Regions from separate parts of the Halomonas sp. LC1 genome, predicted to be linked through region 1. Evidence: predicted binding sites of a transcription regulator. Region 1 holds the regulator's gene; each other region holds the start of a gene.
The links. Region 1 encodes sigma-54, which starts transcription at its own class of promoters, with help from an activator protein. Its sites were predicted from a motif close to TGGCACNNNNNTTGCTNT; they were not measured.

Region 1 (5,096 bases):
CTCAGAGTCAGAAAACGGGTGTGGATCACGGCGATGGTCGTGGCCCTGGGCGGACTGCTGGTCTGGCTGGACCCGCGCGGCCCGCAAGAGGGTGAGATCGATCAGGAGGCCCGTGCCCAGGAGCCTGGGCATGTGTTGGAGAACGCCGAAATTACCCTGTTTGGCGAGACAGGCGCTATCCAGCAGTCGCTGGTCACGCCTCGACTGGTCCATACGCCTCAAACGGCCATGACCGATGTCATGTCGCCGCGCGCGACGCTGTTCGACAGCGAACAGCGGGAGTGGCTGGCCACGGCAGACACCGGCACCTTGAATACCGATTCCCAGGCCCTGACGCTAAGAGGGTCTGCCCGGCTACTGGCTCCCGAAGAGGGCTGGCAGCTCGACACGCAGCAATTAAACTACGATGGCGTGACGCGCCATGCCTGGAGCGATACGCCCGTGCTGTTGCAGCAGCCGCCGCAGCGCATGGAAGCCTCCCGCATGGACGTTTGGCTCGATGACAGCCAAGTCCGCCTGACCAATAACGTGCGCGGCGTCCACCCGCCTGCCACTCGTAACCCTGAGGAGTCGCGATGAACGCCTCTCTCCGCACTGCACTCTTTGCGTTAACCCTACCCCTCGCCACGGCGGCCATGGCACAAAGCCAAGCCCCCATCGAGGTCGAAGCCGACCGCCTGGACCTCGACCAGCGCGCTGGCACCGCTGTTTACTCAGGCAACGTGGACATTCGCCAGGGCGAGATGCAACTGCGCGGCGAACGCGTCGAAATTCAGCGCAACGACTCAGGCGAGCTGTCACGCGCCATTGCCACGGGTGAGCGCGCCTACCTGCGCAATCAGCTCGAAGATCAAGAAACCCCCATGGAGGGCTGGGCGCGTCGTATCGTTTACCATGTCGCCGAACGCCGTGTAGAGCTGATCGACCAAGCCGAACTGACACAGCAAGGCGACCGTTTCCAAGGGGGGCGTTTGGAGTACTTCATCGACCAGGAAGTGGTGCAAGCACGCTCCGACGTGAGCGGTAGCGACAACCAGCGCATTCGCATGACTCTTCAGCCCGAACAATAGGGAGCGGCCACGTGGCAGCATCAACCTCTGCAGATTCCGCACCTGTCAAAACGCTCTACGCCCATCACCTAGCGAAGAGCTACAAACGCCGTCGGGTCGTGAAAGATATCAACCTGGAAATCGCTCAGGGTAGCGTCGTCGGCCTGCTGGGGCCCAACGGGGCGGGTAAAACCACGTCGTTTTACATGATCGTTGGACTGGTCAAATCCGATGCCGGTAGCGTCGGTATCGACGACGTCGACCTGACCCATGCGCCCATGCACGAGCGCGCCATGGCCGGGATTGGCTACCTTCCCCAGGAAGCCTCCATTTTCCGCAAGCTCTCGGTGGCCGATAACATCATGGCGATTCTCGAGACGCGCAAAGCGCTGGACCGCAGCGCTCGGGAAGCACGCCTCGAGTCACTGCTCGAAGATTTCCATATTACCCACATTCGCGACAACCTGGGCATGAGCCTCTCAGGGGGCGAGCGCCGCCGAGTGGAGATCGCTCGCTCACTCGCTACCGAGCCCGCATTCATTCTGCTCGACGAGCCGTTTGCCGGGGTCGACCCTATTTCAGTGGGTGAAATCAAAACCATCATTCGCGCACTGAAAAAACGCCACATCGGCGTCTTGATCACTGACCATAACGTGCGCGAAACCCTGGATATTTGTGACATTGCCTACATCGTTGGCGACGGCCATATCATCGCCAGTGGAAACGCCCAGGAGATCCTCAATAACCAGAAGGTTCGTGATGTCTATCTAGGCGCAGACTTCCGCCTCTAAACTCTGGCCTGACCAAACTTTTCTTTTAGTGGCATGCTTATTGCACTTGCACAGAGTCATAACTCGCTCTAGGGTGGAGCTTTCTGATTAACGAGTGGTTCTCAGATGGTCATGAAAGCTTCTCTCCAATTGCGTATCGGCACACAGCTGACCATGACACCTCAGCTGCAGCAGGCCATTGCCCTGCTACAGCTCTCCACGCTGGACCTCCGTCAAGAAATTCAGCTAGCGCTGGACGCTAACCCCATGCTCGAACAAGAGGATGAGTTTGGCGAACAGGCTGTTAGCGAGCCTCAAGAGACCGAGTGGTCGGACAGCATTCCCAACGAACTCTCCGTAGACAGCGACTGGTCGGACACCTACCAAGACATGGGCAGCTTGGGCGGTAGCAGCGAAGGACCCGACTTCGAGCGCCAAGCAGCAGGCCAAAGCCTTCATGGCCATCTGTTATGGCAATTGGCCATGACTGACTTCTCTCCCCGCGACTATGCCATTGCCGAAAGCCTGATCGATGCACTGGATGCCAACGGCTATCTCACTCAACCGCTCAACGACATCCGCGAAGGCCTCAAGGCGCAAGGCCACGACAGCCTGAGCCAGCGTGAAGTAGAAAACACCCTGTTGCGCTTACAACAGTTCGAGCCCACCGGCGTGTTTGCCCGCGACCTGCGCGAGTGCCTGATGCTTCAGCTGGCCGCGCTGCCTGAAGACACCCCGCTATTGATGCCCGCAAAACGCTTGGTGCGTCAGTTTCTCGAAGCGTTGGGCAAAGACGATTTACGGCTACTCAAGCGCCGCCTGAGCCTGGATGACGAGCAGTTGGACGACGTCATCCGTTTAATTCGCAGCCTTGACCCACGCCCAGGCAGCGCCTACGGCGTGACCGACGACAGCTATATTACGCCCGATTTGGTCGTGCGCCATGACAACGAGGGCTGGCACTTAGAGCTCAACCCGGAGGCGCTGCCGCGCCTGCGTATCCAGCCCGATTACGCCAGTTTGATCAAACGTGCCGACAAGAGCCAAGACAACCAGTTCTTGAAAGAGCACCTCCAAGAAGCTCGCTGGCTGATCAAAAGCCTTTCCAGCCGTAATGACACGCTTCTGCGAGTAGGTCGTGAAATCATCGCCCGCCAGATCGGCTTTCTAGAGCACGGCGAAGAGGCCATGAAACCGCTGATCCTGGCCGACATCGCCGAGGCCGTGGAGATGCACGAGTCCACGATCTCCCGTGTGACGACGCAGAAATTCATACATACGCCACGAGGCGTGTTCGAGTTGAAGTACTTCTTCTCGAGCCAAGTCAGCAGCCACGATGGCGGCGATAGCCACTCCAGCACCGCCATTCGTGCACGGATCAAAAAACTGATACAAGAGGAGCCGTCGGGTAAACCGCTCTCCGATAGTCGCCTGGTGACCCTCCTTGAGGAGGGAGGCATCAGCGTTGCCCGGCGTACGGTAGCGAAATATCGCGAGTCAATGGGTATTCCCTCGTCCAGTGAGCGCCGCCGTTTACGTTAGTTAAACGGTAGGGCATGACAAACTCGACGCAGGGGCTTTGCAATAGCGCAAAAAGGGTTACAATCGAAGTACAGCCCGATGGATAAGGAGCACGTCAATGCAAGTAAACATCACTGGTCATCACGTTGAACTGACTGACGCCTTGCGTGACTACGTTAACGAAAAGCTGGAACGCGTCGAACGCCACTACGACAACATCACCACGGTGCAAGTGACCTTATCTGTCGAGAAGGAACGCCAGCAGGCAGCCTGTACGCTGCATGCCGCCGGTGCCGACCTTCATGCCGAAGCCCTCGATAACGATATGTATGCCGCTATCGATGCGCTCGCAGACAAAATCGATCGTCAACTCGTTAAACACAAGGAAAAAGCACAAGCTCGCGCCCAGGGCGCAGGCGTGCGTTAACTCAATGACGTTGGAAACCATCCTCCCCCCGGAGCGCGTGCTCTACGACGTGCCCGGGGGCAGCAAAAAACGGGTGCTGGAGTTTTTCAGCACCTTCATCGCCCAAAACACACCCAGCCTCGATAGCCAAGAAGTGTTTAGCCGCCTGATTGGACGCGAGCGTCTCGGCAGCACGGGAATTGGCAACGGCGTTGCCATCCCCCACGCACGCAGCCCGCACTGTAGCTCGCCCATCGCTGGCTTTTTGAAACTTGCCGAGCCGGTCGATTTCGATGCCATCGATGGCGATCCCGTCGATCTAGTGTTCGTGTTGCTCGTACCCGAAGAGGCGGACGACACGCATCTCGCTCTGCTTGGGCAAGTCGCGACGATCATGAACGATGCGAATACCCGTCAACAGCTACGCAAAGCCAGCAGTCAAAAAGAGCTATTGACCCTGATGACGGCCAAGATACGCGAACAGGCCGCGTAAGATACTCACACGTCCATCACTGTTTATTTCCTACGCTCATACGCCAAGAGAGACGCTATGCAACTGGTGATCATTAGCGGCCGTTCGGGGTCCGGTAAATCTATCGCCTTACAAGCGCTGGAGGATCTTGGCTATTATGCGATCGATAACTTACCTGCCATGCTGCTGGGCTCGCTGATCGATGAGCTGCGCGCTCAAGGAGAACGCACTCGTATTGCCGTTAGCATCGATGCGCGCAACCTCCCCATCGCGCTGGAGCGTCTGCCAGCGCTGTTGGAAGAGCTACGCCAGCGAGACATTCGTTTTCAGGTGATCTATCTAACCACGGACGCACGCATTCTGCTGGAGCGCTACTCCGCCACTCGTCGTCGCCACCCCCTCACTCGCGACAGCGAAATGACGCTGGAAGAGGCGATCAACAAAGAGGAGGAGACGCTACATGAAATACGCGATCTCGCCGATTTATTGATCGATACGTCTCGGCTCTCCGTCCACGATTTGCGCCGCCGCATTACCGATCAAGTGGCCCACCAGCGCCAGCATCAGCTCACGCTCACCTTTGAGTCCTTCGGCTATAAACGCGGCGTTCCGCTGGATGCGGATTTGGTCTTCGACGTACGCTGTCTGCCCAACCCATACTGGGACCCTACCCTTCGGCAATATACTGGCCGCGATGCCAATATCGTCGCTTTCTTGAGCGGTTACCCGGTAGTGGAAGCCATGGCCAGCGATATTCAGGCTTGGCTGGAGAAGTGGTTACCGGCCTACCAAAACAGCCAACGTAGCTACATGACCGTAGCTATCGGCTGCACGGGCGGCCAGCACCGCTCCGTCTACATGGTGGAGCAGCTCGCCCA
Region 2 (5,096 bases), on a different contig from region 1:
TCCAACAGTCGCGCAAGCGCCGTATCCGCTCGCTCGATACACTCGACCTCCAAGTCGGGTTGCGCCAGCGCGCGCTCCAACACCCAGCGGATAGCGCGGTCATCATCGACAATAACCACTCGTGCAACATCGGTACGTGTCGCCTCAGTCATGACGCTTCTCCGGTGCAATTAATAACCAATGGAATCAGTAAACGAAATTCGGTATGTCCGGGTCGTGAGTCGCATTCGATCAATCCTTGATGTTGGTGCAATATTGACTGGGCAATCGATAGCCCTAGGCCGCTGCCTTCCGCGCGGCCAGAGACCATCGGGTAAAAAAGCGTGTCGCGCAGCGCCTCGGGAATACCAGGGCCGTTATCGATCACGCCCACTTCACTCACCAAGCGATGCCGTTCGGCCCCCAGGGTAAACTGACGGCGCGCACGGGTCCGAAGCGTCAGTTCGGGAGCGGACGTGCCCGCATCGCTCATGGCCTGAACGGCGTTGCGCGCTACGTTGAGCACCGCTTGGATCATTTGTGATTCGTCACCGGACAGGTCCGGTAGGCTAGGATCATAGTCGCGACTGATGGTGACCTGCGGATGCTCGGCAATCAGCAGAGCCCGCACGCGCTCCAACACTTTATGAATGTTGACGGGCTCGTGTTTGATAATGCGATTGGGGCCCAGCATGGAGTCGACCAAATCCCGCAGGCGGTCGACCTCCTCCACGATAATATGGGTAAACTCGCGTAGGGCCGGGTCGTCCAAATCCCGCTCCAGCAGCTGTGCGGCGCCGCGAATGCCTCCTAAAGGGTTCTTCACCTCGTGAGCCAAGCCCCGCGCCAGCACCTTGATGGTCTCTTGGCGAGTGGTGAGCGCCTCTTCCCGGGAGATCTGCATCAAGCGATCCCGCGGCTCGACCTCCAACAGCAGTTCATCGGCAGAGAGTGGCGTGACCGTATAATCGACGGTCAGCGGGTCGCTATTGAGCGGCGTAATACGCGCCTCGCGCTGTGTGTAGGGATGGAACGCATCGCGCGCTTTGGCCAGCACTTCATCGATGCTTTCATCACCGCCGAGCAACGTATCCAAACTGATGCCCTGCACGCGGCTGAAGCTCACCGCCAGCAGCGCTTCCGCGGCCGGGTTCATCCAGCGCACGCGGAGTTCACCGTCGAGCAGCAGAACTGCGGTGGTGAGGTGTTCGAGTAAGCGCTGATACATGGCGTGTCCTGAAGCGTCGCTCCGACCAATACTCATGGGCACTGATCCATTAAAGAGGGGTGTTAGGGGAGGAGCTGCAAAAAGCGCGCCAATTCAGCGCAAACCGCGGCTTGCACGGCTTGTGGGCAGATGACGGGCGCATGGCGAGCCTTTATAGCGCAATGCGCTGTCGCCCTCGCCGCCCTAATGCACCATTATAGTGCACAAGACTATTCAGCGATAAAAATAGTCACCGGATCGGTGCGGTGCTGCACACGGCCCTGGCTATCCAGCAGCTCGGCGTACACTTGGTGCGCCCCTGCAGGCAAGCCTGCCAACCAGAAAGCGTCACTATGCAGGGCCGACTGGCTGAGTTCGCCATTCACCAGCAGTTGAATCTGATGGTCGTCTCGCAGCGGTGGCACCACCTGCACTTCCACTGGCGTCATACCGCCCCGCACGGAAGCACCGCTAGCGGGATTAGCAATCGTAAAACGGTCATAAGGCATAAACGGCTGACCCGGCCTACCCAGGCTTCGCGGTGCCGCTGTAGAAGGGCGCGACGCCGATGGCATGCTGGGCAGCGGTGCCAGCGTAATGGCATCCCCACCCCGCTCAGGGTTATCGGTAAACGTCACGTTGCCCTGCTCATCCACCACGCGATACACCGTTTGCGACTGGGCCACGCTTACCCACAGGCACAGTAGAAGCACCGCCGCTGTGGATAAACCTATTCTGTTTTGCAAACGTCGTCTGCTTATCATTACTAGCCCCTGCGTATTTCGCTTCCATAAAAAAACCCCGCCGAGGCGGGGTTTTCTGGCTAATCACACCGCAAGGGTGATTTTAGCACCGTCATTAAAGACCGTTCTTAGCAAGAGTAGTACATGTCGAACTCAATCGGGTGAGTCGTCATGCGGATACGCTCGACGTCTTCCATCTTCAGTTCGATGTAGGCATCGATCATGTCGTCGGTGAACACGCCACCTTCGGTCAGGAACGCACGGTCAGCATCGAGTGCTTCCAGTGCTTGATCCAGGCTGTTGGCAACGGTCGGTACGGACTTGCCTTCTTCCGGCGGCAGGTCGTACAGGTTCTTATCCATGGCATCGCCAGGGTGGATCTTGTTCTTGATACCGTCGATACCCGCCATCAGCATCGCTGCAAACGCCAAGTAGGGGTTGGCGGTCGGATCCGGGAAGCGAGTCTCGACACGCTTGCCTTTCGGGCTAGCGGTGTACGGAATACGGATAGAAGCAGAACGGTTACGGGCACTGTAGGCCAGCATGACCGGTGCTTCGAAGCCCGGCACCAGACGCTTGTACGAGTTGGTAGAAGCGTTGGTGAAGGCGTTCAGGGCACGAGCGTGCTTGATGATACCGCCGATGTAGTACAGCGCCATTTCAGACAGGCCCGCGTACTCGTCACCCGCGAACTGGTTCTGGCCATCTTTCCAGAACGACTGGTGTACGTGCATACCCGAACCGTTGTCGCCTACCAGCGGCTTCGGCATGAAGGTAGCGGTTTTGCCGTAAGCGTGTGCCACGTTGTGGATCACGTACTTCATTTCCTGAACTTCGTCAGCTTTCTTCACCAGCGTGTTGAATTTAACGCCGATTTCGTTCTGACCCGCGTTAGCTACTTCGTGGTGGTGTACTTCCACGGTTTGGCCAATCGCTTCCAGGGTATTACACATCGCGCCACGGATATCGTGGAAGCTATCGACCGGGGGAACCGGGAAGTAGCCGCCTTTCACGCGCGGACGGTGGCCCAGATTGCCACCTTCGACTTGGTTGCTGGTCGCCCATGCACCTTCATCAGAGGTGATTTTGTACATGGCGCCTTGGATGTCGGCTTTCCAGTGTACTTCGTCGAAGATGAAGAATTCCGGCTCCGGACCGAAGAAGGCCGTGTCGCCCAGACCGGTAGACTGCAGGTACGCTTCGGCACGCTTAGCGATGGAGCGCGGGTCGCGATCGTAGCCCTGCATGGTCGCCGGCTCGATGATGTCGCAACGCAGAATCAGGGTAGCGTCTTCGGTGAAGGGGTCCAAGAAACCGGTGCCGTCTTCCGGACGCAGGATCATGTCAGACTCGTTGATGCCCTTCCAACCGTTGATGGAAGAGCCATCGAACATCTGGCCATTTTCAAAAAACTCTTCGTTCACGTCACGTGCCGGTACGGTGACGTGCTGCTCTTTACCGCGCGTGTCGGTGAAACGCAGGTCTACCCACTTAACATCATGTTCTTCGATTAGCGCGAGAGTCTTGGCTGACATAGTGTCCTCCGGTATGAGCGTGGCTTAAAGCGTGTAACTGTAAGCTATCGATAAAAGTGTTATTCAACAAATCGTTCAACACGCAATTGCATGTGGCGCGTTTGTCTTTTTTGTTCGCTTAACGTTTGTCTGACGATGGATAACAAACCGCCCAGCGATCATTTCAGACCGGCTATCGTTGTAGCACGCCTGGAGGCGTCTGCCTACGCTTCAATAGCCGCTGATGAAACTATCTATGATTCATAAGCACAGAGCATGCCAATCCTGCACCATAATGGCCATAAAAAATAACAAGCCATTGTTTTTAAATACGAAAAATCACTAAACGTCTGCGTCTTAATGTGGCAACACATCGTCACGCTTCGTACGGAAAGGGCATCTCGCGTCTCATATGCACAAAAATAGTGCACACAAGCCAAAGAACGCACCAAATTGGTTAGATGAGAGGAAATTGCACCTCCCTGTTGTTAAAAAAGTTTCTCTTGCTACGCAAAGAAACCCACATCTACAATAAATTACAATCGGAGATGCTTCATAACAAAAGGAAGCCGCGTGCATGGGTACGGTTTGCTTTATCGTAGACGCTTCAGTGACAGGAGCTTTGCTACCGCGCCACTTGCGCTCCATTCGCCAGTCCGGCCTGGCCGATCATGTGATGCCGATCATCGTCACCTGCGCGCAGGCGGACGAGCGGCTCACCGCCCTCGAACAGCGTTATCATGCCCACTGTCTGGTAACCCCCTCGCAAATGCTCGGCGCGCGCCTCAATCAAGCGGCTTATATCAGTCAAGCAGAGTGGCTGCTGATTGCGCTGCATAAAGAACCCATGGCGGCACAGTTTTGGTACCTGCTCTATCCGCAGCTCAACACGGCGATGGATGCACTGCTCATCAACGCGGCTACGCCCCGGTTTTCGGAGCGATTGCTGCTGCACTTTCTCAGTACGGCCGTGTCCGTACCGCCCTACATTGCCATTCGGCGCGCCTGGTTGGAGCGCATTGGTGGCTTCGATCCCGAGCTGGATGAGCCAGCCCTGCTCGATTTTTTACAGCGCCTTTACGCTTGCCCGACCCGGCTTAAAACCTTGAGCGGCGAATCGTTGGGGTTGGCCCGTGGCTCACCAAACAGCCAGTCATCCACCTCGCCCTAGCCTTTTCTGGTTCCGCGCATCGATGCCCACCCTGTCACCTACCTTACCCTGCACTCATACCTTCAACCGCTTACCCAACAGCATGGCCCCCATCGTCGTGGTATTGGCCGCTTTGTTGAGCAAAATAGAGCCAACGCTGCCTACGACGATGAGCAGCACCGCGTAAACCACCAGCGGCAGTGTCGTCACGCCCACGAACGTATCGGTGAGCGTGAAAAACATCGGATGCGCCAGATAAATACCAAACGAGTAAGCATTGATATAGCGCACCCAGCCAGGCGCTCTGCGTCCTTTCAAGCCACGCATCAGCGCCAGGGTGAACAGCACGAAGAAGGGAATGACCCAGACTTCCTTCGACGAGAACGCCAGCCAATGCTCGAACGTGGCCAGCACGATTACGCCGACGAACAGGAAAAGCCAACGCGGTTGGGAAAGGAGTTGCAGCCATACGGGCCGCTCGACCAGCGTAGCCGAGGGCGTTA
Region 3 (5,096 bases), 240 kb from region 1:
CCATGGCCGCCGGAATGAGTGCCAATGCTGGCTCGCTCCAGTTGCCCAACGGGATACTGGCCACCGCGATGCCACTCGCCAAGGCGGTGTAAGCGCCGAAGGGGGGGCGCGTATAGCCGCGATCCCGGTGTTCGACCACTTCCACGTCGATTTGGATGGTGGCGCCGTTAGCGCGAGGCTGAGTCGTCACGCTGCCACCACCGGATACTAGCTCGCTGGTCAACAGTGTTCTAAAACCACGCTCGAATTCCCCGCCGCTGTAATATGAGCCGTACTGCTCATGTTCCGGCGCCGCAATGTGTAGGTCACGAAAGCGCACCCGCTCGCTGGATAGGATGCCGGCGGCTTCATGCTGAGCAAGCACTTCCCAGTGCTGGGCGGCCTGCATTTTTTGCTGTTCCGTATAGGGGTATGTTGTGGCAATGGGGGCCTGAGAAGTGCTGGCGTAAAAACAGCCGCTGAGCATCAGGCTCGCAAGTCCCAGGCCAACGGGGCGTAAAAAATCGACAATGGGGTGTGACATAGGACGAGTGCGCACCTGGTAGTTCCTTATCGCTACTAATCGGCTTTTTGATAGACTAGTTTGCCATGCTTAGCATAGATCGGCCACGAGGTTAGAAACTTGAATGAGTAATCACTCCCATGCTTGAGGACCACCGCAGCGGCCCACGTCATGACTCCCTGATGTCGACGTATCCTGAGGACGATAGCAACAGCGGCTGGATGATCAGCTATATCGACATTATGACGCTGCTGGTCGCCCTATTCGTCATCATTATTGCGGCTGCCGGGGTCACAAGCCCCGACTGGACCCCCGATGACGCGGAAGTGGACACGAGCACAGGCCTGGCGACACCGCTGGAAGTGCCGCTGCCTGCCTTACTGGATGAGCGTCGTCCACCGCGCTCCCCAATGCCAGTGGTGGTGCCAGGTGAGCTCAGCCCCATGGCGATCAGCGCCGCCTTGGGCGTGGCAGGGCTGCCCCCGCGGGCCGAGGTGGTGCCCAGCGTGCCGCCGTTACTGGCGCTGCCGGAAAAGGTGGTGAACTCTGCATCACCATCAGAGCCTGCGCGGGTAGCGTCGCTCACCGACACCCTGCAAGCCGCGTTGGCGTCTGCACCTTCGTCGTCAACGCCGAGGCTGCCCACGCCTCTGGTGCAGAAAGAGGATCCGCCAGCGCCGCTTCCCTTGGCGGATTACATGGTACTTCTCACGGATCGCCCCCCCGTGAATGTACAAGAGATCAGCGACGAGGCCATCAGTAGCGCTCTAGCACTCACGGAAAACTTGGCCGAGCGGGTAGAGGCGTCCCCCTATTTGCCCAACTTGGAGGGTGTCGAAGTCTCCCGGGTGGCCGAAGGGATCAGCCTACGCGTGCAGGACAGGCTGCTTTTCCCCTCGGCGACGGCAGAGCTGACACAAGGCGGCTCATCGCTGGTAGGTAGCCTGCTGGAGACGATTCAGCGCTATGACGGTGAAGTGTGGGTTGAGGGCCACTCCGATAGCCAGACCATTAATACCCCAGAGTTCTCCTCGAACTGGGCGCTCTCTAGCGCCCGTGCGATTGCCATTGTCGAAGCCTTGGAAGCGGCCGGTGTTGCGCCAGAGCGGCTGCGGGCCGTGGGGCTAGCGGCGACGCAGCCGTTGGAAGATAACAGCACGGCAGAAGGGCGGGCACGCAATCGCCGCGTCGAGGTAGTGATTCACGTGGAGTAGCAGTGTGGTCAAAAAAAGCCCGCCGGGGGAGGCGGGCACGAAAGGGCTTGGCTCACTGCAGCCCACTGACATCAGGTGAGGGGGTGTACAAGGTTGTCAGTGGGTACAATTCGAGTATAGCTATTTGTGAGCGTTTGCCAAGGCTTTGTGCAATTTTTTTGCAGATGTCTTCCGGCGCCGTTTTATTACGGGCCTCTTCCCGCACTGTACTGGTGCACTTTAGGTGCCCTGTTTTGGTGCTTGCCGTCGTTATGGCACCGTGATTTTTTTCAAGCGTTTGATTTTTATTGTCTAAATGCTATTGGCATGCATTCTGCTTTATTGCTTATCTAAGAACGACGTCCGCGTAACGGCTTTCAAGAACGCAATAAGGTGGTGTCATGACCGAACACACCCACACGACAGTCGCCCACTCTGAGGGGGCGAGCCTTACCCAGCAGCCGCCAGGAAGCCCCGACCCGGCCCTTCAGCCGCGCTTGGTGGTCACCGACTTAGATGGGTCGCTGCTCGATCACCACAGTTACGACTTCTCTCCTGCCGCGCCTTGGTTGGCTCGCCTAAAACAGCTGGGCGTGCCCGTGATCCCAGTCACCAGTAAAACCCGTGCCGAACTGATCTCCCTGCGTGAAGCGCTAGGCCTAACGGCGACGCCGTTCGTGGCGGAAAACGGCGCTGTGATTGGCCTGCCGCCGGGCTGGTGTCACGCCCGGTTAGATCGCCCTGGCAGCGGGCTGGACGGCGTGGTCGTGAAACACACCGGTGTGGACGTGGGGTTTATCCGTGCACGGCTGAACGTCTGGCGCAAGCGTTTGGGCGTGCGCTTTACCCGGATGAGCGAACTGGATATGGCGGCTGTGATGTCGCTCACCGGTTTAGACGAAACCCGCGCCAAAGCGGCCCGGCAGCGTGAAGGCAGCGAGCCGCTTATTTGGGAAGACGACGAGGCTGCGCTGGCCAATTTCCGGTTAGCGCTGGAAGGCGATGGCTTGATGCTCACCCAAGGCGGACGCTTTTGGCATGTGATGGGGAAAGCCTCGGATAAGGGCAGCGCCGTTGATTGGCTCATCAAGCGCTTTACCGCGTTGCGTGGCCGTGAGCCGCTCTCATTAGGACTAGGTGACGGCCCGAACGATATATCCATGCTCGATGCCGTCGATCAGGCCGTCGTGATCAAAGGGTGCCACGACTTGACCGTCACGCCGACGAATACAGCGCTATATCGCACTCAGGAAACCGGGCCGACAGGCTGGGCCGAGGGGGTGGCCCACTGGTGGGGGCGAGACGACCGCCGATTAGCGGCGGCACCTACCCAAGCGTCCGTTACGGCATAATCAACGAGGGATCAGCGTATGAGTGATTTTCATCAGAATGGCGTCATTACCGATTTCCACAACCTCACTCGCCGTCCGGTGGAGGCGCTCGAGCAGGAGCTAGGCCAGTTTGCCAAGCGTCGTCCGATGGGGCTGATACTCCCGTCGCTATTTTCCGAGTTGGAAGGCCCAGCGCTTTCGGCCATTGTCGATGAGCTGGTGAAAGTGCCTTATCTCAATGAGATTGTGATCGGCCTGGACCGGGCAGACCGTGAGCAATTCCTATATGCCCGCGAATTCTTCTCTCGTCTTCCCCAGCACACCCGCATTCTGTGGAACGACGGGCCACGCCTGCGTGAGCTAGACGCCGAGCTGGAAAGCCACGGTTTAGGAGCCTTAGAGCCCGGCAAAGGGCGCAACGTGTGGTATTGCGCAGGATACGTGCTGGCCTCTGGCCGCTCGTCGGTGGTTGGCCTGCATGACTGCGATATTCTGACCTATGACCGTAGCCTGCTGGCGCGGCTCATGTATCCCGTGGCTCACCCACGGTTCAATTACAGTTTCTGCAAAGGCTATTACCCCCGCATTGCCGAAGGAAAGCTCAACGGTCGGGTGTCTCGGCTGATGGTGACGCCGCTACTGCGAGCGCTCAAAACCGTATGCGGGCCGCTGCCCTATTTGGACTACTTGGATAGCTTCCGTTATCCGCTCTCGGGGGAGTTTGCGATGCGCAGCGATGTGCTGGAAGGCATTCGTATCCCCGCTGACTGGGGCCTGGAGATTGGGGTGTTGTCTGAGCTGCAGCGTAACTACTCCCATCGCCAGCTCTGTCAGGTCGATATTGCCGATGCCTACGACCACAAGCATCAGCCCGTTAGCGAGGATGATGCCAACGGCGGCCTGAATCGCATGAGCCTGGATATCGCCAAAGCACTGTACCGTAAGCTGGCCACCCAAGGCGTGAGCTTCAGCAGTGAAGATTTCCGCACGCTAAAAGCGACGTACTACCGTTTAGCACTCGATTTGATCGAAGCCTACGACCACGACGCCACCATGAATGGCCTGAGTTTGGATCGCCACTGTGAAGAGCAGGCGGTGGAGCTGTTTGCCAGCAATCTGCTGGAAGCAGGCAATTTATTCTTGGATAACCCCCGCGAACGGCCGTTCATTCCTAGCTGGAACCGGGTACAGGCCGCCGTACCCGATATACTGGCGCGAATGCACGAAGCGGTAGAGTTGGATAACCAGGGCAAGGTGTAGCTGGGAAGTGTAGCTGGGAAGTAAGGTGAGCAAGCCCCCGCCTAGTCGGGCGGGGGCAATGCCTAGTTAGAAGTCGCTGAAGGAAGAGGGTTGGGCTGCGGGCGCGGCAATGGCAGGCTGGTGGGTTTCTTTGTTCAACTTGAAGTTAGTCACCAAGTGGCGAAGCTGGGTGCTTAGCTGCGCTAGCTGCTGGGTCGCGTGGTTGCTCTGCTGTACCAGTCCCGCGTTTTGCTGGGTCATTTGATCCATCTGCGTCACGGCCTGGTTGACCTGCTCGATACCGCTGCTCTGCTCGATGGTGGCTGCCGAGATTTCCTGTACCAGCGTACTGAGCTGCTGAATATCGGCGACCACACCGGTAATCATCTCACCCGTGTTTTTGACTTGGCGGCTGCCTTCGACCACCTGCGCATCCGCGTTTTCGATCAATCCTTTGATCTCTTGGGCGGCGGACGCCGAGCGGCTGGCCAGCTGGCGCACTTCATTGGCGACGACGGCAAAACCACGGCCTTGCTCGCCTGCGCGGGCCGCTTCCACCGAGGCGTTCAGCGCCAGAATATTGGTCTGAAAAGCGATGGCATCAATGGTATTCACGATGCTGCTCATTTGCGTCGCGCTGTTGTTGATGTTCTCCATTGTGTGAATCACTGACGCCATAGCGTCGCTACCGCGTTGGGCGCTTTCAGCGGTTTTGGTGGCCAGGGTGCGGGCATGGTCAGCGTGGTCGGCGTTCTGTTTCACCGTGGCCGTTAATTGCTCCATGCTGGAGGCGGTTTCTGCCAAGGAGGCCGCCTGCTCTTCAGTTCGGGT
Region 4 (5,096 bases), 230 kb from region 1:
CCCTCTGAAGAGGAGTGCGCCATGGAATCTCCAAAAAATAGGCTCGCATCGTATGCGAATTCGGGCGTCAGGGTACCTTGCAATGACGGCTTGCGCTAGTCAGCCTGCGGGGTGGCAATGATCCACCAGTCGCTCCCAACGGTTCGCGATGCCGTCACCGTCAAACGTTTCTGATCGGCCATCTGGGTAATCCCCGGCAGAGCAAATAGCGGCCTGGCCTCGCCGCCCAACAGCGTGGGCGCGACAAAAAGCTGCAGCTCATCGATCAAATCCGCCTCTAGCAGTGCGCCCGCCAGCGTGGCACCCGTTTCCACCAACAGTTCGTTAACCTGCTCATTATCCGCTAGCCAGCGCAGCATGTCAGCCAGCGCAATACGCCCGTTTTCGGCAGGTACTACCTGAATCTCGGCCCCGGCTTCTGCCAGTTTACGCCGTTTCTCTTCGCTGTGTTGATCCGTCGTGATGATGAGCGTGCGCCCCGGCTCGCGCAGGCAGGCAGCTGCTAGTGGAAGACGAAGGCGCGAATCGAGGATCACCCGTAGCGGTTGGCGCTGGACGATGTCATCGGCGTTGTCCAGCGCTAACTGGTCGGCCCTGAGGGTGAGGCGGGAGTCATCCATGATCAGAGACTCCACGCCGCTCAGTATGGCGCTTGACCGGGCACGCAGACGCTGCACCTGCGTGCGCGCCTGGGGCCCGGTGATCCACTGCGACTCACCTGACCCCATCGCGGTACGACCATCCAGACTCATGGCCATTTTCAACCGCACGTAGGGGCGGCCGCGCTCCATCCGGGAGATGAACCCTGGGTTGAGCGCCTTGGCGTCGGTCTCGAGCAGCCCCACCTGCACCTGGATGCCCCCCGCCTCTAAATGGGCGATGCCACCCCCACTAACCCGAGGGTTCGGGTCCTGCATCGCCACGACGACACGGGCAACACCGGCATCGGCCAGTGCTACGGCGCAGGGGCCGGTCCGTCCGGTATGGGAGCAGGGCTCGAGCGTGACATAGGCGGTAGCGCCTCGAGCCTCGCTGCCCGCTGCCTGCAGCGCATGGATTTCTGCGTGGGGTTCTCCGGCACGCACGTGGTACCCCTCCCCCACGATATGACCCTCTTCGCTGTCCGCGAAGGACACGATCACGCACCCCACTCTCGGATTGGGGTCGGTGGTATACACCCCCCGCTTGGCCAATTGAATCGCGCGGGCCATATAGCGATGGTCGGCAGTGGAGAACTCACCCATCATGATGCTCCGTTCGATGAACCCTGTCCGGCCGACTCCTCGGAGGGCTCCTGGGAGAGCCGGTCGATTTCAGCGCGGAATTCGTCGAGATCCTGAAACTTGCGGTATACCGAGGCAAAGCGAATGTAGGCAACTTGATCGAGACTACGAAGCGCTTTCATCACGGCCTCACCGATCTCGCGGGCGTTCACTTCACGGTCGCCGCGGGCGCGCAGCGTTTGCCGTATACGCTCGACCGAGGCCTCTATGGCTTCGGCGCTGACCGGACGCTTTTCCAGCGCGCGCAGCATGCCGTCGCGTAACTTCGCTTCATTGAAGCTTTCACGAGAGCCGTCGGATTTCACCACCCGCGGCATAATCAGCTCGGCGGTTTCGTAAGTCGTAAAGCGTTCATGGCAGTTGGCGCACTGGCGACGACGGCGCACCTGGTCCCCCTCTGCCACCAGCCTGGAATCTGTCACTCTCGTATCGTTTGCACCACAAAAAGGGCAATGCATGGCAGTCAACCTATTATCAGTACGCACTAGAACCAGTGCGTGCAGCGTGTCAGCCTGGGCGAACGAGCAGCATCAAGGCGTCGGCCCTAGCGCGCTTCGCCATTTTATAAACTGTTTTATCGCCAACGGGTCGGCGGCAGCGTCAGCCACGACCTGATGGCATAGCGGTGTTATACGACGCGTATCTCATCGTATTGTAACGATTTGGCACACAAGCTGCAGCGTTTGTCGAAGTTGATTGATAGGACGCCCGCTATGACCGCTTTCGAACAGACCGTTCACCGCTACCTCACCCATCTATATGGCCCGCGCGCCGGGGAGGTTCAGCGGCGAATAGGACAGCACCTTGCGCATTTTCGCGCGATGCCGACGACCGCCCCAACGACGAGCGAGACGCCTCACGATGCACCAACATGGAGCGAACAAGATCAGTGGGTCATCTGTTACGGCGACTCCATTGTGGAGGAGGGAACGCCGCCGTTAGCGGTGCTGGATACCTTTCTGCAGCGCTACCTGGGGGATGCCATCAGCGGGATCCACGTGCTGCCCTTTTTCCCCTGGAGCAGTGACGACGGTTTTTCGGTGATTCATTACCGCGAGGTCAATAGCGAGCTGGGCGAGTGGGCGCATATTCAAAACTTGGCCAGCCACTATGATTTGATGGCCGATTTAGTGCTCAATCATGTCTCGCGGGAGTCGCTCTGGTTCGTCGATTACCTGACCGGCAGCCTGCCCGGTCGCGACTACTTTATTGAAGTCGATCCGGATACCGATGTTTCCCAGGTCACCCGACCACGCAGTAGCCCACTCCTAGTGCCGATCTCTACGCGCCGGGGGACGCGCCACGTGTGGGCGACTTTCTCGGAAGACCAAATAGATCTCAACTTCGAAAACCCGGATGTGTTGCTCGAGTTCGTGGGTATTTTGCTGTTCTACCTACAGCAAGGAGTGCGCATTATTCGCTTGGACGCGGTGGCATTTTTGTGGAAGCGCCTGGGCACCTCCTGCATTCACCTGCCCGAAACCCATACGGTGGTGCGCTTACTTCGCGCCATCGTGGATGAAATAGCCCCCGGTACGCTGCTGATCACCGAAACCAACGTGCCCCATGCCGAAAACATCAGCTACTTTGGCTTGGAGCGATTAGCGGAAGGCGCGCCCGATGAAGCCCACATGGTGTACCAGTTCGCCCTGCCCCCGCTGCTACTGCACACCTTGACTCGCGGCGAAGCGACGACGCTGCAAACGTGGCTGAACAGCCTGCCAGTACTACCGAAGCAGTGCACCTACCTAAATTTCACCGCCAGCCACGACGGTATCGGCATACGACCGCTAGAAGGCCTGCTGCCCGACCATGAGCGCGACGCGCTGCTGGAGCTGATGCACCGCTTTGGTGGGTTTGTCAGTATGCGCAGCAACCCTGACGGTAGCGACACGCCCTACGAGATCAACATTACCTGGTTTGAAGCCATGCGCGGCACCCGCCGCGGGCCAGACCCGTGGCAAATTGCGCGCTTTTTATGCAGCCAGGCGATCATGCTGAGCCTGCAAGGGATACCCGCGCTCTATATCCATACGCTCACCGGCACGCTGAACGATGTCGAAGGCGTGGAACGCAGCGGCCGCTTACGCTCGATCAACCGTCGCCGCTGGCAGCTCGATGAGCTAGCTCTGCTATTAGAGAGCCCTTCCACCCCGACCCACGACGTGTTCCACGCCCTGCATCGGCTGCTAACACAGCGCCGTCAAGAGTCCTGCTTTCACCCCAACGCACCGCAGCGCGTCATAGAAACGCCCCCTGAACTGCTGGCGATCGAGCGCGGCCCGCTCGCCAGCGGCCGACGCCTACTCGCCCTGTACAACGTCACCGATGGCAAGGTTGACCTCGCCCACGCAGGCGATGCTCTGAACCAAGCGCTCACTCAGCACCACTGGCAGCCGCTAGACACGCTGACCGCTCACCACGAGGAAACACTGCCGCCCTATGCCGTCCGCTGGCTGGTGGCCGATGCGTAAGACTTGCGACAAAACGCCTCAGCCGTGCACGAACGTCGTTCTGACCTCGTCATCACCTGCGATACTGGTAGTCGATCACCTGACGGGGCATAGTGCCCCGTTTCGTTTTGCAAAAAGGATGATGCAATGTCATGCGTTTCGTTAAAGCGTTTCTGTCGTTTCAGCCTACTGGCCGCTGTAACCTGTGGCACCGTCACCAGCCACGCCGATGAGCTACCCGCCCCCGTGCAGGCGCTCGCCAACCAAGGATTGACGGTTCATGGCGAATTTGAAGCGCCGGGTGGAATGCGCGGCTTCGGGGCCAGCGTACAAGGCCAGGATATGGCGATTTATCTCACGCCTGATGGAGAACACGCGATCATTGGTACGCTGGTCGATAGTGAAGGCAGCGACCTGACTGAGGCTCAGCTCGATGAGCACGTACGTGCGCCACTGGAAGCCGATACCTGGGCACTGCTCGAAGAGAGCCACTGGATTCAAGATGGCGACCCAGACGCCCCACGCCTCATCTATACCTTCACCGACGCCAACTGCCCTTACTGCCGTCAGCTGTGGCAACAAACGCGCCCCTGGGTAGAGGCGGGTGAGGTCCAGTTTCGCCATATCATGGTCGGTATTCTCGCCCCCAATAGCCCTGCGTTAGCCGCTACGCTACTCGGTGCAGACGACCCTTCCGCCGCCTTGCACCGCCACAGTGAAGGCGATGAGTTCGCCCCCAGCGCGCAGCCACGGGATATCGAAGAGCAGGTCTACGCCAACAATCAACTTTTTGAAGAGCTGGGTCTCTATGCCACGCCCACCAGCGCTTTCCAGCGTGAGACGGAAGGCGGCACGGTGCGTATCGAGCGTATCCAAGGCTTACCCAGCCAAGAGCGCCTTATCGAGATGATGGGTAGCGAAGCACCTTAATGCTCGATCAGCTCTTAGCGTTCAACGAAAGGGCGGCCTCATAGCCGCCCTTTTGTGTTATTTGCTACGCCTGAGGCATCAGCGCCTTGTTCGATTCGTGGCATGCCGGCACCCCTGCACTGACTTTAGTCGCTGAATGACGATGCTCCACTGAGCCCGGCCGAGCGCTATCCGCAACGCTGATCAACTATCGGGAGAGTCGCTGAGCGATCCACCAACCCACTACCATCGCCGCCAGTAGCGCCAGCAGTGGCAACGTTAGCCCACCAATAGAGGCAATCGCAGGCCCAGGGCAGTAACCTGAGAGGCCCCACCCCACTCCAAACAGCGCCGCGCCGCCTAACAGTTTGGCATCTAGCTCTTGCTTGGTCGGCAGTTGGAATTGGGTGCTAAAAAGTGGCGTACCGCGGGCAAAGACTAACCGGTAGCC

Region 2: glnA (glutamate--ammonia ligase) is a predicted target of sigma-54. The motif match lies at 3,708-3,725, and genes of this name have one in related genera.
Region 3: QIT27_RS08950 (HAD-IIB family hydrolase) is a predicted target of sigma-54. The motif match lies at 2,019-2,036, and genes of this name have one in related genera.
Region 4: QIT27_RS08910 (sugar phosphorylase) is a predicted target of sigma-54. The motif match lies at 1,947-1,964, and genes of this name have one in related genera.

Annotation. Positions count from the first base shown of each region.
Region 1 covers NZ_JASSPG010000004.1:85,440-90,535, forward strand. The annotation lists gene lptC (LPS export ABC transporter periplasmic protein LptC) at 1-579, shown strand, start outside; gene lptA (lipopolysaccharide transport periplasmic protein LptA) at 576-1,070, shown strand; gene lptB (LPS export ABC transporter ATP-binding protein) at 1,082-1,840, shown strand; gene QIT27_RS07945 (RNA polymerase factor sigma-54) at 1,946-3,361, shown strand; gene hpf (ribosome hibernation-promoting factor, HPF/YfiA family) at 3,459-3,767, shown strand; gene ptsN (PTS IIA-like nitrogen regulatory protein PtsN) at 3,772-4,239, shown strand; gene rapZ (RNase adapter RapZ) at 4,297-5,096, shown strand, end outside.
Region 2 covers NZ_JASSPG010000008.1:143,182-148,277, reverse strand. The annotation lists gene ntrC (nitrogen regulation protein NR(I)) at 1-152, opposite strand, end outside; gene glnL (nitrogen regulation protein NR(II)) at 149-1,207, opposite strand; gene QIT27_RS14175 (DUF4124 domain-containing protein) at 1,417-1,932, opposite strand; gene glnA (glutamate--ammonia ligase) at 2,058-3,464, opposite strand; gene QIT27_RS14165 (glycosyltransferase family protein) at 4,021-4,614, shown strand; gene QIT27_RS14160 (acyltransferase family protein) at 4,669-5,096, opposite strand, start outside.
Region 3 covers NZ_JASSPG010000004.1:324,381-329,476, reverse strand. The annotation lists gene QIT27_RS08960 (hypothetical protein) at 1-523, opposite strand, end outside; gene QIT27_RS08955 (OmpA family protein) at 643-1,716, shown strand; gene QIT27_RS08950 (HAD-IIB family hydrolase) at 2,097-3,047, shown strand; gene QIT27_RS08945 (glycosyltransferase family protein) at 3,066-4,286, shown strand; gene QIT27_RS08940 (methyl-accepting chemotaxis protein) at 4,353-5,096, opposite strand, start outside.
Region 4 covers NZ_JASSPG010000004.1:316,472-321,567, forward strand. The annotation lists gene ribBA (bifunctional 3,4-dihydroxy-2-butanone-4-phosphate synthase/GTP cyclohydrolase II) at 1-23, opposite strand, end outside; gene ribD (bifunctional diaminohydroxyphosphoribosylaminopyrimidine deaminase/5-amino-6-(5-phosphoribosylamino)uracil reductase RibD) at 96-1,244, opposite strand; gene nrdR (transcriptional regulator NrdR) at 1,244-1,741, opposite strand; gene QIT27_RS08910 (sugar phosphorylase) at 1,997-3,757, shown strand; gene dsbG (thiol:disulfide interchange protein DsbG) at 3,884-4,666, shown strand; gene QIT27_RS08920 (DUF6691 family protein) at 4,854-5,096, opposite strand, start outside.